3 regions of the Arthrobacter sp. NQ4 genome follow, and region 3 is predicted to be linked to each of the others. Evidence: riboswitches for the same ligand, from Rfam matches in the RefSeq annotation. Region 3 holds a riboswitch; each other region holds the start of a gene.
What was found. Region 3 has a riboswitch for cyclic di-AMP ahead of PUN51_RS15905 (glycoside hydrolase family 16 protein). Riboswitches for the same ligand answer to the same signal wherever they lie in the genome.

Region 1: another riboswitch for cyclic di-AMP. It lies ahead of PUN51_RS10785 (hypothetical protein); the one in region 3 lies ahead of PUN51_RS15905 (glycoside hydrolase family 16 protein).
Region 2: another riboswitch for cyclic di-AMP. It lies ahead of PUN51_RS16785 (C40 family peptidase); the one in region 3 lies ahead of PUN51_RS15905 (glycoside hydrolase family 16 protein).

The regions. Positions count from the first base shown of each region.
Region 1 is NZ_JARETC010000005.1:84,201-89,225, reverse strand. It holds gene PUN51_RS10800 (phosphatase PAP2 family protein) at 15-839, shown strand; gene upp (uracil phosphoribosyltransferase) at 852-1,487, shown strand; gene PUN51_RS10790 (glyoxalase superfamily protein) at 1,532-1,981, shown strand; gene PUN51_RS10785 (hypothetical protein) at 2,200-2,919, opposite strand; cyclic di-AMP (ydaO/yuaA leader) riboswitch at 2,925-3,086, opposite strand; gene PUN51_RS10780 (ArnT family glycosyltransferase) at 3,328-5,025, opposite strand, start outside.
Region 2 is NZ_JARETC010000011.1:85,752-90,776, forward strand. It holds gene PUN51_RS16765 (DUF6457 domain-containing protein) at 1-75, opposite strand, end outside; gene mobA (molybdenum cofactor guanylyltransferase) at 72-788, opposite strand; gene PUN51_RS16775 (HNH endonuclease) at 835-1,335, opposite strand; gene PUN51_RS16780 (NlpC/P60 family protein) at 1,601-2,365, opposite strand; gene PUN51_RS16785 (C40 family peptidase) at 2,530-3,210, opposite strand; cyclic di-AMP (ydaO/yuaA leader) riboswitch at 3,281-3,460, opposite strand; gene PUN51_RS16790 (M23 family metallopeptidase) at 3,589-4,410, opposite strand; cyclic di-AMP (ydaO/yuaA leader) riboswitch at 4,421-4,632, opposite strand; gene PUN51_RS16795 (metal-dependent transcriptional regulator) at 4,770-5,025, opposite strand, start outside.
Region 3 is NZ_JARETC010000010.1:48,978-54,002, forward strand. It holds gene rplI (50S ribosomal protein L9) at 1-330, opposite strand, end outside; gene rpsR (30S ribosomal protein S18) at 348-587, opposite strand; gene PUN51_RS15895 (single-stranded DNA-binding protein) at 713-1,288, opposite strand; gene rpsF (30S ribosomal protein S6) at 1,361-1,666, opposite strand; cyclic di-AMP (ydaO/yuaA leader) riboswitch at 2,056-2,207, shown strand; gene PUN51_RS15905 (glycoside hydrolase family 16 protein) at 2,211-3,314, shown strand; gene PUN51_RS15910 (glycosyltransferase) at 3,436-4,629, shown strand; gene PUN51_RS15915 (oligosaccharide flippase family protein) at 4,626-5,025, shown strand, end outside.

The DNA.
Region 1 (5,025 bases), on a different contig from region 3:
TGCCGGGAGGCACCATGGACACTCTTCGGGATCGGCTAGGTCTCTGGTTCAAACCTTACGCGGCGCTCGTCCTCACCATCCTTGTGGGCGGCGTCATCATCGTGTCCCTGGCACTGCTGGGTGCCGAGGTGTACGACAACGTGGTGGATTCTGCCGGCCTGGCCAACCTGGACAAACCTGCCCTGGCCCTGGCCGAGAGCCTGCGCAGCCCCGGACTTGATGCGTTCGTGACCGGCTTCACCAACATCGGCGGCGGCATCGGCATGCCCATCCTTGCCAGTATCCTGACCGCCTGGCTGACGTTCCTCAGCCGGAACTGGCGCCCGCTCGTCCTGATCGGCGGTGCGGCGGGGGTCTCCATTATGGCCACCACCTTTGGCAAGAAACTGGTGGGCCGCACCCGCCCGGACCATGCGGACGCGGTGCCCCCCTACGAGGATTCACCCTCCTTCCCCAGCGGCCACACCCTGAATACCACCGTGGTGATCAGCCTGGTGGTGTACCTCATCTGCCTCCAGTTCAACACCATGCTGGTGCGCGTCACCGCCATCACGGCCGGCGCGCTCTTCATCATCGCCATGGGGCTCAGCCGCGTCTTCCTAGGCCACCACTGGCTGACGGACGTCATGGCAGGGTGGCTGCTGGGCCTCACCTGGGTGGGCGTGGTGATCCTGGCCCACAGGCTGTTCCACCTGGTCCGCAGGCGGGAGCACGCCGGTGCGGCTCCGTCGTTCGACCGTCCGATCGTCCGTGACGTGGTGGCAGAGGAAGTGCACCACCACGGCGGGGACGGCAACGAGCATGCCCACGGCAGCCACAACAAGGACACCGCCGGATGATAGTTTTGGGGGATGCGTACTCTCGTTGTTGACCACCCCCTGGTCGCCCACAAGCTCACCGTCCTGCGGGACAAGAACACGCCGTCGCCGGTCTTCCGCCAGCTGACGGAAGAGCTGGTGACCCTGCTGGCCTACGAAGCCACGCGGGAGGTCCGCACGGAGCCCGTCACCATCGAAACCCCCGTCAGCACCACCATTGGCACGGCGTTCACCAAGCCCACCCCGCTGGTAGTCCCCATCCTGCGCGCAGGCCTGGGCATGCTGGAGGGCATGACCAAGCTGGTCCCCACCGCCGAGGTTGGCTTCCTGGGCATGGCCCGGGACGAGGAGACGCTGGACATCATCACCTACGCGGAGCGCCTGCCGGAGGACCTGACCGGCCGCCAGGTATTCGTCCTGGACCCCATGCTGGCCACCGGCGGCACTCTGCGCGAGGCCATCAAGTTCCTCTTCAAGCGGGGCGCGTCCGACGTCACCTGCATCTGCCTGCTGGCGGCCCCGGAGGGCCTGGCCAAGCTGGAGGAGGAACTGGGCGACGCGAACGTGCACATCGTCCTGGCCTCCATCGACGAGAAGCTCAACGAGAAGTCCTACATCGTTCCCGGCCTGGGCGATGCCGGCGACCGCCTGTACGGCATCGCAGGGTAGCCTTCCCCCTTTTCCGGCAGGATCACCGCCGCTAGCCTGTGCGGATGGACTGGAAACTCGAACTTGTCTTTGTCCCCGTGTCCGACGTCGACCGCGCCAAGGATTTCTACGTCAACAGGGTGGGCTTCAACGCCGACTATGACGAGCGGCCTTCGGACGACATCCGCTTTGTGCAGCTGACGCCGCCCGGATCCGCCTGCTCCATCTGTTTGGGGGAGGGGCTGGTGGACGCAACTCCGGGCACGGGGTCAAACCTGCAGCTGGTGGTGGACGACATCCAGGCCGCACACGACCACCTGAAGAACAACGGTGTGGACGTCAGTGATATCGAAGTGCTGCCGTGGGGCCACTTCGTGTACTTCGCCGATCCGGACGGCAACAAGTGGTCCGTCCAGTACATCCCGTGGCGGAACGCCGGGCCGGACGCAACCGAAAGCACCGCAATCACAGGCTCCGCAACCCCAACCACCGCGACCCTAACGTCCGCACCATAGGGCACTGCAGCTCAACCCGGGGTTAAGACAGCCTGGGGTTAAAACACCACTGCCCGCATCCGTTTGGATGCGGGCAGTGGTGATGCTGCAATGCTCTGTTGTGCCCCTGCCCAAGGCGTACGACGGCGGAGAGCAGGGACGCGCCGTCGGCCGCGGTCAATGCAGGGCAGGCTCCGCGGAGGGTGGTCCTTCGACGCGCAGCCGCAGGGGAGCGGTGCCTAGTACCAGTTGTGCGCCAGGTGGAAGTTGAGCGCACCGCACGGGGAGGCATAGCTCTTCTTGATGTAATCCAGGCCCCAGTTGATCTGGGTGCGGTAGTTGGTGAGGTAGTCCGCGCCGGAGCTGGCCATCTTCTCGGCCGGGAGGGATTGGACGATTCCGTACGCCCCGCTGCTGGGATTGGTGGCCGTGGTGGTCCAGTCGGATTCCTTGGTCCACAGGGTCTGCAGGCACTGCATCTGGTCCGGTCCCCAGCCGAATGTGGCCAGCTGGCTGGCGGCGTAGGCCTGGGCGCCAGCGGGGTCGTTGACCGCGACGGCGGGTGCCGGCTCAGGAGCCGGGGCGGGCTCGGGTGCAGGTGCCGGTGCAGGCGCTGGCGCGGCCGGCGCGGGGGCGGCGGGTGCCGGGGCCGCGGGAGCGGGCTCCGCCGCCTGGGGCGCCACTGCGATTGCGGCGGGAGCGGGGCTCTCCACCGGGTTGGAGCGGATCTCGCTCTTCTCGATGCTCATCTGGGCATCGGACGCTGCCTGGGTTGCCTGGGTCGATGACACCGGGGCCATGCTGCTGGTGGCCTGGCCGGCTGCGCCGACCCCAACCAGCACCGCGCAGGATACTGCGAGGATTCCGGCCCTGCGGCCGAGGGTGGTTTTCTTTGCCTGCTGCGTGGCCTTATGTTTAGCCTTGGCATGCAGGCGTGCTTCTGCCGTGTTTTTGGACATGATTGATCGCCTCTCACACCTGCGGAGTTAGCTGTCGGGTTCGGATGAGGGCATCCGGCCGTACGGAAAAATCACGTACTGGCTTAACCCCAAGGGCAATCATTGCCCGGGACGGTGGGTCCCCCGCCTCTGCCGTTGCTCAATCGGAAATCCGGGGAAGCGGCAGAGCTTGGCGTCAACCCGGGATATGCGGCCCGAACGGGGACCGCACCCAATCGACGGTACAGGAAGATTAAATGAAAGTCACATTTAGGTAACGGAAGTCACGGCCGGCAGCGCGTCGGGTTGTCTGACTGCGCCGGGAGTATCCCCGTAATGGACTGCCGGGCCCCCGGGCACCATTCACCCCGGGCACTCGCGTGCCAGAGCATCATGCAGCCCAAGGCCGGGTCCCCGGGGCGTCCTCCGCTAGTGGCCGGTCAGTTCGTAGACCGTAGTGCCGCCCATGATCTGCGACGTGAAATTGGCTGCCACCCACTCCGCGATCCGGGTGGCAGCGTCCGAACCGGTGGTGGAGCGCATGGCTCCGCCACCGATAAAGTAATGGATCTCTCCCCGGGCTACCAGGTCCTGGAACTGCGCCAACGTGGGGGAGGGGTCGGTGCCGTTGAAGCCGCCCACCGCCATGACCGGCAGCTCCGTTGCCAGTTGGTAACCTGCGGCGTTGTTGGAGCCCACCACGGCCGCGGCCCACGTGTAGCTTGAGGCGCTGCTCTTGAGCGCGGCGACCAGGTCAGCCGACGGCGTGGGGGCACCCAGGAGGCCACCCACGCCACCCCCGCGGCCACCCGCGAAGCCCGCGCCGCCCTGGGCGTTTGGCTGCCGGAAGCCCTGCCCCGCACTGCCCTGGTTGGTGTTCCCCTGTCCCGCAATACTTGAACCGCCGGTGCTGTTCGGGCCGGACCCGTTCCGGCTGTTCCGGACGCCGGCGGGAGCACCGCCCGGCCCAGCGCCGAAGCCGGCCGTGGGGCCGGCACTGACGATTGCCCCGCTGTGCGCTGTGGACGCCGTGGAGATGGAGTAGGCCAGCGGTCCGGCGAGCGACGCCGTGATGGCCAGGGCCGCCGTCGCCCGCTGCACCGAACGCATGCCCAGGAACTTGCTGAAGCCCGCTCCTGCTGCCCCGGCCAGCCCGCCTGCAAGGACCACCCAGCGCAGCCACGGACCGTAGGCCGAGGTGGTGCCCAGCAGGGAGAATGCCGTCAGGGCTGCCGCGGCCACTGCGGCCCCGAGCACGATTGCGGCGGCCGCCTGCTGCCTGTGCTGCCACAGCAGGACTGCGCCCAGGCCGGTCAGCCCGGCGATGCCCGGCGCCAGCGCCACGGCGTAGTAGGGGTGGATGATGCCCGCCATGAAGCTGAACACCAGGCCGGTCACCAGCACCCAGGAGCCCCAGACCAGCACGGACGCGCGCACCGGATCCGTCCGCGGTGCCCGCCGGCCGACCCACAGCAGGCCGGCCGCAAGGATCAGGGCGGAAGGCAGCAGCCAGGCGATCTGGCCACCGAACTCGTTGTTGAACATCCGGAACAGGCCCGGAACGCCCCAGCCGTTGCCGCCGCCCACGCTGCCCGTTTCGTCGCCCGTCAGCCTGCCCAGTCCGTTGTAGCCGAGGGTCAGCTCCAGGATGGAGTTGTCCTGCGAACCGCCGATGTAGGGCCGCATGCCGGCCGGCGTCAGCTGCACGGCCACGAGCCACCAGCCCGCGGAAACCACCATCGCCGCCCCGGCCGCGGCCAGCCGCAGCAGGCGCCGGCCCAGCCTGCCCGGCCCCGCAACCGCGTAGGCCACGGCAAAACCGGGAACCACCAGCAGGACCTGCAGTTGCTTGGCCAGGAACCCAAAGCCCAGGAACACCCCGGCCAGCAGGAACCAGCGCAACCGGTCCTCCTGGACCGCGCGGAGGACCGCGTACGCGGCCGCCGTCATGAGCAGCACCAGCAAGGCATCCGGGTTGTTGAACCGGAACATCAGCGTGGCAACCGGGGTGAGGGCCAACACCGCGGCTCCCAGCAAGCCCGCCCGGTGGGCAGTGGTGGCATCTCCGGTGGCATGCACCGCGGTCCGGCGCACGGACAGGTAGAGCAGCCAGGCGGCCGCTACGCC
Region 2 (5,025 bases), on a different contig from region 3:
CTGGACATCTTCAAGCTTGTAGGCCTGGAGAAGCGCCCTGCACCACTCTTCCAGCGTCTCGTCCTGGCTTTTCACGACTTGCCTCCCACGTTAGCTCCGCCCATGAACCGGTCCTGGCCCGCGCGCTGGTTCCCGGCGGAAATCCCCAGCGCGGCAGCATCGTCCCAGGTATCCACATCGGATGTGGACCCGGCGGGGACCGTGACAAGCTGCACGTCCAGACTAGCAAGGAGCGCCCGCACAGATCCGTTGACCAGGGCGTTGCGGGCTGCCAGGTCCGCGCAGGCTTTTGTTAACCCAGCCATGCTGTAAAAACCTGCCAGGGGCTGGGCCCTGCCATCCCCGGAACAAGCCATCACGCCGCCCCCACCGTCCGCCACATCGGTGCGCGCCAGGGCATCCTTCAGCACAGCCACCGCCTGGGAGGCCAGCGGCATGTCGCACGCCAGCACCAGGCAGTAGGGCGCCCCTTCGCCTCCCTTGGCCAGCGCGGCCAGGCCTGCGGCTATTGCGGCAGCAGGCCCGGCGAACCGCGGCTCCTCGCGGCACATCAGCAGGGTGGACGGCCGGGTGGACGGGGCCGGCAGACCCGCGGCCCCGGACTCCCCCGGCAGGGATCCCGCATCACCGACCACCACGGTGTGGCGGGCGCCGGCTGCCGCGGCCACGGCACGCTCGAGGAGGGTCTGGCCCCGGTAGACCAGGGACTGCTTGGGTACCCCGCCCAGCCGGGATGACCGTCCCCCGGCGAGGATCAGGGCGTCGAAAACCAACATGCTCTTTTGCACTCCCCCAGCCTAGCGATCAGCTGGGCTGCCGGGCAGCGCGAGGGCGTCAGGCGGCGCGCTCCGGGAGCAGGAACGGATCCCACGCCGGCGTCGGCTTCTCCAGTTCCTTGATCTGCCAGATCGTTCCGTGCGGCGGCTCGGGCACGAACCGAAGGGTCCAGCCCATTTCCGCGGGAGTGTGGTCGCCCTTGACGTTGTTGCACCGCAGGCAGGCGGCCACAAGGTTCTCCCATGAATCGGCACCGCCCCGGGACTTCGGGTGAACGTGGTCGATTGTGTGCGCCGCCTTGCCGCAGTAGGCACATTTATGTCCGTCGCGCCGGAGCACACCCCTGCGGCTGACTGCCGTCGAGTGGTTGTACCGGGGCCGGATGTAGCGGTTGAGGAGGATCACGGAAGGGCGGCCCAGGACGTCGGTGGGCCCTACCACCGGGTCATCCCCTTCGGCCACCACGCTTGCCTTGCCCGTGAGCACAAGCACCAGCGCCCGGCGGAAAGTGATAACCGCCAGCGGTTCATATCCAGCATTCAGAACGAGAGTGCGCATGCACTTACCTCTTCACGGCCGCACCCGTCAGGGGCACGAGGGCCGGCTGCCCCCGGCATGTCCGGGCTATGGATCGACATCACAAGAGTAAACAAAGAAATGCAGAATCAGGTAATCGCCGCCCCGGAGCCTAATCGGGTCCGAAGACGGGAAAGGCAAGGGCTCCACTTGAGAAGCCCGCTAAAGCGCAAGGGACCCCCGCCTGGTGGCGGGGGTCCCTTGCCCAATTCGCGGCCTGCGCTGGATCAGGCCGCCACTGGAATGCTTAGTTGACGCGGATGAAGACGGGGCCGGAACCCACGTTCGCGCTGAAGACCACGGTCTGGTTTCCGTTGTAGCCACCGTGGACGGCCATGCCGTTGCCGGCGTACACAGCGATGTGGGCCATGCCCGAGCCGCCGTTGGCGTAGTAGATAAGGTCGCCCGGCTGCGCTTCGGCTGCACTCACGGTGCGGCCCAGGGACAGGTAACCGGCCGGCCAGTCGTGGAAGTGGATGCCCACGGCGGCCAGGGAGTTGGTCACCAGCATGGTGCAGTCCTGCATGACACCGAGCTGCGCGTAGGCTGCGGACAGGATGGCAGCACCCTTGCCGCTGGCCGAAGCCTGGGCTGCAGGGGCGGCCGGAGCGGCAGCCGTGGCAACCTTGGCGGTGACCTTGGGAGCAGCCGGCTGGGCGGCAGGTGCAGCTTCCTGTACCTGAACCTCGGGCTCAGGCTCGGCGACGGGAGCCGGCGTGGTGGTAACGGCAGGCTTCTCGTAGCTGATGGCAATGGTGGAAGCCGCGGAGATCGGGGCGTCGACGACGGATTCAACTTCCATCTGGGATGCGGGAGCGGAATCGCGCTTGACGTTGGTGTCGGCAGCGTTGGCCGCAATGCCGCTGGTCAGGACCAGGCCGGAAGCAGCAGCGATGACAGCAGCCTGGCGGCCCATGCCACCGGCGTTGTCGCTGACAGCTTTGGCAATGACAGAGATCGAGTTGGTTTTGGTGACCTCGGCGCGGTGCCGTGCGGTAGCACGAGTCGTCATCAGTTCTCTCTTTCGTTTTTCCTTCGAACCGCGTGTAAGCAGGCAAAGGGAAGCTGGATGCGCCGGCATCTTGGGGGTACGCCGGCGCATCCCGAACGGGGATGTGGTTTCTAGCGAAAAAGCTTTGGGCAAAGAAATAGCCCTTGGAGCGTGAAGCCCAAGAACTACTTGTTGAGGTGGTAGTACGACGAGGTACCGGTGGCTGCAGGCGAGTGGAGCAGCGTGCCCTGGGAAGGGTTGAGTGCGCTGACCATCATGCCGTTGCCGACGTAGATGCCCACGTGCGCGCCGCCGTTCTGGACCACAAGGTCGCCCGGCTGCGGGGTGGAGGTGGGGGTCATGATGTTCCACGCGTTGGTGCGGGGGATGCTGATGCCGGCCTGGGCGTAGACCCACTGGACGAACCCGGAGCAGTCCCAGCCGGTAACGGGGCTGGTGCCGCCCCAGACGTAGGAGTGGCCGATGCCGGTGTAGGCGATTGCTGCAATACCGGAGGTTGCGGCGGAGACAGTCTCGGCAGCCTTGGCGGCAGGGGCCGCGTCCTGGCCTGCGGTGGCAGCGGCGTCGCGCACGGCCGGGGCGGTGGACTGGGGACGCACCGCTTCCACCTTCGGAGCTGCGGTGGTCTTGACGGCGGGACGCTCGAAGGAAACCGTAGCCGTGGGGGCGGCGGTGACGGCGAGGGCCATCTGGGCCGAACCGGACTCGGTGGATGCGGAGACACCGGCGGTGGTGTCAGCTGCGGTGGCGGGCAGGCCCATGCTCAGGATAAGGCCCGATGCGGCTGCCACAACGGCAGCCTGGCGGCCTACGGTCCCGGCATTTGCACTGACGGCCTTGGACACGGCGTCCAGGGGGTTGGTGCGAACCGTTTGCGCACGGTGGCGCGCAGAATGATGGCGTGAAGACACGAAGGTAGCCTCTCCCAATGCCTGCGAGGTGAGCTGTCGGATTCGGATGGGAGTCACCCGGCCACTCTGCTTCCTGGGAAGCTCATGACTTAACCCCAAGGCCTTCAGGAAATGAAGGCCAAAATTGGTTCCCCCGCCCCTGCCAGACGATGAAATGCGAACGGACCTTGAGCGGTGGCAGAGTTAGGCAATCCACTCAAGAGCGTCAACTTCGGAAAAGTTGACGCGAGTTAGACGGTACAGCAGTTTTGTTTCAATGTCACATTCAGGTCACGGCAGGTCGCTGCGATCTGAGAGTGCACACTCATTCGGTTACAGCCAGCCCATGGGATCGACCACTTCGCCGTTGACCTGGACCTCAAAGTGCAGGTGGCAGCCGGTGGATGCGCCCGTGGTGCCGCTGAGCGCCACGACCTCGCCGCGGGAGACGGTCTGTCCCACCTTGACGTTGAACGACGACAGGTGGTTGTAGGTGGTCTCCAGCCCGTTGCCGTGGTCGATGACCACCCGGTTCCCACCGCCGTACTGGTGCCAGCCTGCGAAGGTCACGGTGCCGGTCGCGGCCGCCAGGACGGACGTTCCGCACTGCGCCACGAAGTCCTGGCCGCGGTGGAAGTCTCCGGAGCCGCCGGTGATGGGGCTCACCCGGTAGCCAAAGGGCGACGCGGTGGTGAGGGATGCCAGCGGTGCGGCCAGGGTGCCGGCCGAGGCTGCCCGGGTGACGGAGCCGGCGGACTGGGCGCTCAGGAGCTGCTTCAGCTTCCCGTCGGGGTCGGCCTGGGTCACCACTGCCGAACGGCTGAAGTCGATCTGGGCGCCAATATCAGCGGAAATCTGGGGCTGCGGACTGACGGCGGAGGCTGCCAGTGGCGCGTTGCCGGCGGCATCGGTGGCCATGACGGGGCTGGTGGCGGGCACCGTGACCGTCAGCACCAGGCCGGTGGCGGCCAGGGCGATTCCGGCTTTCTGGCCAATGCCGCTGGCGGCGGCAAACTCCGTCACCTGCCGGAACGGACCCCGGCGGCGGCGCGCGTCACGATGCAGATCGCGGGGGCGCTCCGCTGCGACATCTTCGACAACCCGGGGTGCCGAAGGGGGGCCTGCCGCGCGGCGGCGGCCCCGGGAGGTCTGCATGGTCAAGAAGGGTTCCTCTCTGGAAAAGCCTGCGGAGTTAGCTGTCGGATTCGGGTCAGAGAGATCAAAGACCCGGCCCGTCATGGGCAAGCTTCTGCACAGGGGTATTCCCGGAAGAATCCTTCACTGGAGAGGCTTGCTGCTGACGGACTTCACCCCAAGGCAGTCCCCCGCTGCCAATTGTGGTTCCCCCGCCTCTGCCAGTAACGACTCATGCACCCGATCCGCTGGCAGAGCTCGGCTCCGGATCGGGTAACGCTTAAGTATCAACGATTGGTTCCACTATAGGGCCTTAAGACCCTAGGTAACAATTCCGTTATCTTTGCGTGGAAGCGCTTCGCCGGGGTATGAGGCGCGGCTCAGGGCTGGGTGACGGCGACAAAAACATGCGCGGCAACCTCGGGCGGCAGCTCCAGTGCCCCTTCGATTCCGGACACCCGCACGGAGATGTAATCTCCCACGCGTTCCAGCGCAACGGCGGCGCCGGGCCGGATCCCGCCTTCGTCCAGCTGCGCCAGCAGTTCGGGCTCCACCTGGATGGGTTCGGCCAGCCGGCTGATGGTCACGGCAGAGGCGGGGCCGTAGCCCTTCATGGCCTCCACCAGGCTGATGACC
Region 3 (5,025 bases):
CTTGCCAAGGCCAGCGGCCTCAACAGCGTCGGCGACGTCGCCCTGCTTAACGGTGCCGAACAGGCGGCCGGACTCGCCGGCCTTGACGACGAGCTTGACCGGCTTGGCGGACAGTGCAGCGGCCTGCTTCTGAGCATCTTCCAGGGAAGCGTGCTCGCGGGCGGCGCGGGCAGCCTTGATGGACTCAACCTGCTTCTCGCCACCCTTCGACCAGGTCAGGGCGAAGTTGCGGGGCAGCAGGTAGTTACGTGCGTAACCGTCCTTGACCTCGACAACATCGCCGGCAGCACCGAGACCGGTGACTTCGTGGGTCAGAATGAGCTTTGCCATGTTAGTTAATCCCTTCCTTAGCCGCGGCCAGCGCCGGAGTAAGGCAGCAGAGCAACTTCGCGGGCGTTCTTGATTGCCTGGGCGATCTTGCGCTGTTCCTGCACCGTGACGCCAGTGACGCGACGGGCGCGGATCTTTCCGCGGTCGGAGATGAACTTGCGCAGCAATGCTACGTCCTTGTAGTCGATGACAGTGATGTCAGCGGCCTTCAAGGGGTTGGACTTTGGTTTGGGCTTACGGAGTTCAGCCTTAGCCATCGTGGAGCTCCTATTCTAGGGAGCCCGTGGATATTGATCCACGGGATGGTGGTGGTCCGACGGCGGCAGTGCCTTGGGTGCGTGGCGCACCCGGGCAGTCCCGGCGCCGGGCCGTTATTTGGGTTTTAGAAGGGAGGTTCGGAATCGGGGCCGTTGCCCCAGCCGCCTGCGTTGGAGACACCGGGCGTAGCCCAGGGATCGTCCTGTGCAGCCTGCTGGTTGCCGCCGCCCCAACCTCCACCGGAGTTGCCGCCCTGGTTTCCACCAGAGTTGCCTCCTCCGAAGCCACCGCCGCTGTTGCCGCCGCCGAAGCCGCCGCCACCCTGTCCGCCGGAGCGCTGGGTGCGGTTGACCTTGGCATTGGCGTAGCGCAGGCTGGGGCCGATTTCGTCGACCTCAAGCTCGATAACGGTGCGCTTTTCGCCTTCTTTTGTTTCGTAGGAACGGCTCTTCAGGCGGCCGGTCACGATGACGCGCATGCCCTTGGTCAGGGATTCGGCGACGTTCTCGGCTGCTTCACGCCATACGGCAGCGCGGAGGAACAGGGTTTCCCCGTCCTTCCACTCGTTGGACTGGCGATCAAAGGTGCGGGGGGTGGAAGCGATGGTGAAGTTCGCTACTGCCGAACCGGACGGTGTGAACCGCAATTCCGGGTCATTGGTGAGGTTACCGATGACCGTAATGGTGGTCTCGCCTGCCATCTACTGCCTCCTTGTTCGATCCTGGGTGAAGAGTGCGTTTCCTGCGGGGTAAAGAATGAAGACGGTGCTGAATTACTCAGCAACAACCTTCTGCTCTTCGGGGCGGGTGATCTTGGTGCGCATGATGGTCTCGTTAAGAGACAGCTGGCGGTCAAGTTCCTTGGCGGTCTCCGGCTTGGCGGTGAAGTTCACCACGGCGTAGATACCTTCGGACTTCTTCTTGATGTCGTAAGCCAGACGGCGACGGCCCCAGATGTCAACCTTTTCGATGGTTCCACCATCGTTGGTGATGACGTTCAGGAACTTCTGAAGCGACGGCTCAACGGTACGCTCTTCGACCTCGGGGTCGATGATTACCATCAATTCGTAAGGACGCATATGTGAACCCACCTCCTTTGGGCTAAGCGGTTACGGCATTTCCGTAACAGGAGGTTCATTTGCGATTCCATGCAATGCCTTGCCGCCGGAACGGAGGCAGGACGCAGCACAGACTTCAATATCTTAGTGCATTTGGACCCGATAGGCGATTCGCGCTTGACCCAAGGCTAGCCCCGGTGGAGGTGGGCAGCAGCCGCAGGTTCAGCCATGTGGAAAACCCTGCCGTCACTGGCGCCCATACCAATGCACTTTTACCGACAGGGGAGCGCCACGCCAACGCAGGTGAGGTCCGTTACCTAATTGTGATTCGCAGACCCTTTTCGTGTACGGTCGTCCGGGGGCCGCCCCCAGCCGGCTCCAGTCCCGGATGCCGCCCAACTCTGCCGCGTCCGTGATTATCACCAGATTCCAGGCAGAGGCGGGGGACCCAAGCGTCCCGGGCACGGCAACGCGCCTGCCCTTGGGGTGAAGCCGCAGCACGCGGCCGAATGCCCTCATTCGAACCCGACAGCTAACTCCGCAGGCGACGAGAGGTAGCATCCCCATGCCCGCACCCCGCAAAGGCAGCGCCAAACGAGCGCACCGTTATCAAAATGAGACAGATCACACCTGGACATCCCCGGCCTTCAAGTCCGGTGCTCCGGCCCGGGCGCTCCGCGGCTGGCCCCTTGCCGCCGGTCTTGCCGCAGCACTCCTCGGAGCAGGTTCCCTTGGCCTGGGCCTGACCCACGGTGACGGAACCGCTGACGTGGCGCGGGTGGCGAGTGCAGGGGATGCCGGCAGCGCCGCACCCACCCAAACTCCGGACATTCCGGTCCCCGCTCCAACGCCAGTCCCGGCAGTCGAGGCCGCTCCTGCCGCCGCTCCTTCGCCGGCAGAGGCACCGGCACCTGCCCCCGCAGCAGTACCGGCACCCGCTGCCCCTGCCCCTCCCTCCGAAGCACCCATCGCTGTGGCGCCCGCGGCGGCACAGCTGGCCAGCACCGGGACGCCTGCGCCCGCCGGGGTCCCGGGGAACTGGACCATGACCTTCGCCGACGAGTTCAACGGGGCCGGACTGGACACCGCGAAGTGGTCCGGCTGCTGGTTCTCCCCCGGTTGCGGAACCATGAACAAGGTCTCCACCAGCCCGGCGAACGTCTCCGTGGCCAACGGAAACCTGGCCCTGGGGCTCAGCTCATCCACCTCCGGCGGACTGGTATCCACCAACCCGAAGGGCGGGGCGGGGACCGGCTTCCAGTTCACCACCGGCTACGTCGAGGCCAGGATCAAGTTCCCTGGCAACGCCAACGGCCTCTACAACTGGCCTGCCTTCTGGACCACCGGACAGTCGTGGCCGGCCACCGGCGAAAATGACATCGCCGAGGTCCTGCAGGCCAAGATGACCGTGAACTACCACTCCGGTTCCGGCTCCCACAACCAGGGCGGCGTGGGCGGCAACTGGGCCAACGAGTACCACACCTTTGGCCTGCACCGGATGGCAAACTCCTCTGACGTGTACTTCGACGGCGTCAAGGTCAAGTCCTACCCCACCGACGACGGAAATGCCCCGCAGTACATCGTGCTGAATGTCGGCGCCTCCTCCACGAACCCGGCCTACGGCGCGCCGTCCCAGATGATGGTGGACTACGTGCGCGCCTGGCAGTAGCAGGCCACGCACCCAGGTGAAAGGGCGACGGCGGGACCTCCCGCCGTCGCCCTTTTTCGGCTTCCCTCAAGGTTGCCTAAAGCAACCCTCCGGGGACGGTGTGATCCAGTACACTCTTGCAATGAAGCTCCTGTACGTGACGGAAAGCGTGCCCAACCGGGATCCGGAACTGGGGGATGGAAGCTCGATGATCCCGTACGAAGTGATCCTGCACCTCGCCCCTGCCGTTGCCGTCACGCTGCTGACTTTCTCGGGTCCTGTTCCGGTTCCGGCAGACATCAGGAACCGCTGCGATACCGTGTACGAACTGGCCCCGCGCGAGGAACTTTCGGCCTTTGCCCGCTCCATGGGCGGGCTCACCGGATTAGGAAAACATCGGCGGTCCACCCCCTCCGCCCGCGCCGCCGCGGCCCGGTTGTCCGCAAGCCGGGACGCCACCCTGATCCATGGCCCCCATGCCCTCTTCCTGTCCCACTGCGTCACCGGTCCCCTGGTGCTGCAGACAGTGGACCCTTGGTCCATCCGGGCCGGCATGGACACCGCCATCGCCCGTACCTTCCGACCCGCCTACCGGCTGCGCGAACAATTGGCAGCCCGAGCTGAACGTCAGCTGCCGCCCCGGGCCAGGCTCCTGACCGTCGGAGCCCAGGACGCAGCGGCCTGGTCCGCCACGCTGGGCAGGCCGGTCACGAGCATCCCCAACGGCACGGCGGTGGCCACCGGTCCCCGCCGGGAGCGGCAAGCCCCCGTGGTGTGCTTCGCAGGCAGCCTGAACTACGCGCCGAACGTGGACAGCGCCACGGTACTGGTCAACAGGATCGCGCCGCTCGTGTGGCGGGAGGTCCCGGACGCCCGCTTCGTCATCGCAGGGCGGCGCCCCACACCGGCGGTTCAGGCGCTGGCCGGACCCCGGGTGGATATCCTGGCCAACGTGCCTTCCATCCTGGATGTGTTCCAGGGCGCGGATGTGGCGGTTTTCCCGGACGAACACGGCGTGGGTATCCGGAACTCCGTCCTGGAGGCCCTCGCCGCGGGGCTGCCCGTGGTGGCCACGCCGGTGGCCGCGAGGGAACTTCCCGCACATCCGCTGCTGGCCGTTCGGGACAGCCAGGACACCCTTGTCCGCGAGGTGGTGGAGCACCTCACCGCCCCCAAGCAACCGCCCGGGCCTTCCCACGGCACTGCCGGAACGGCCGCCGCAGGCGCAGTCCGCACCTGGGACACTGTGGCAGGCGAATACCTGGCGGAAGTCCGTGCGGCCATGGCCGCTTCATCCCCGGCGGGGGAGCTTACCCGGACGAACAGGCAACCATGACGTACGCGCCGGGGGAACTGGAGCGCAAGGGAGTCCGGGGAGCCCTGTGGCAGGGGCTGGCCTTCGCCTCGGGCAGGGTGATCGTGCTGGTGACCACGGTGGTCCTGGCACGGCTGCTCTCACCTGAGGAATACGGCCTCGTCGCCTTGGCGCTGGTGCTGATGGCCTACGCCGAGACCATCGCCGATGCCGGGGTGGGTCAGGCGTTGGTGTACCTGCCCAAGACACCGGTCATTGCCAGGTCGGCGCTGCTGCTTTCCGTTGCCCTGGGCGCAGTGCTGGCCGTGGCGGCCCTGCTCGCCGCTGACGCGGTGGAGGACCTCCTTGGGCTGGACGGCGTGGCCCCGCTGGTGCAGGTCCTTGGCGTTTCGGTGCTTGCCACGGCCTGCGGTGCCG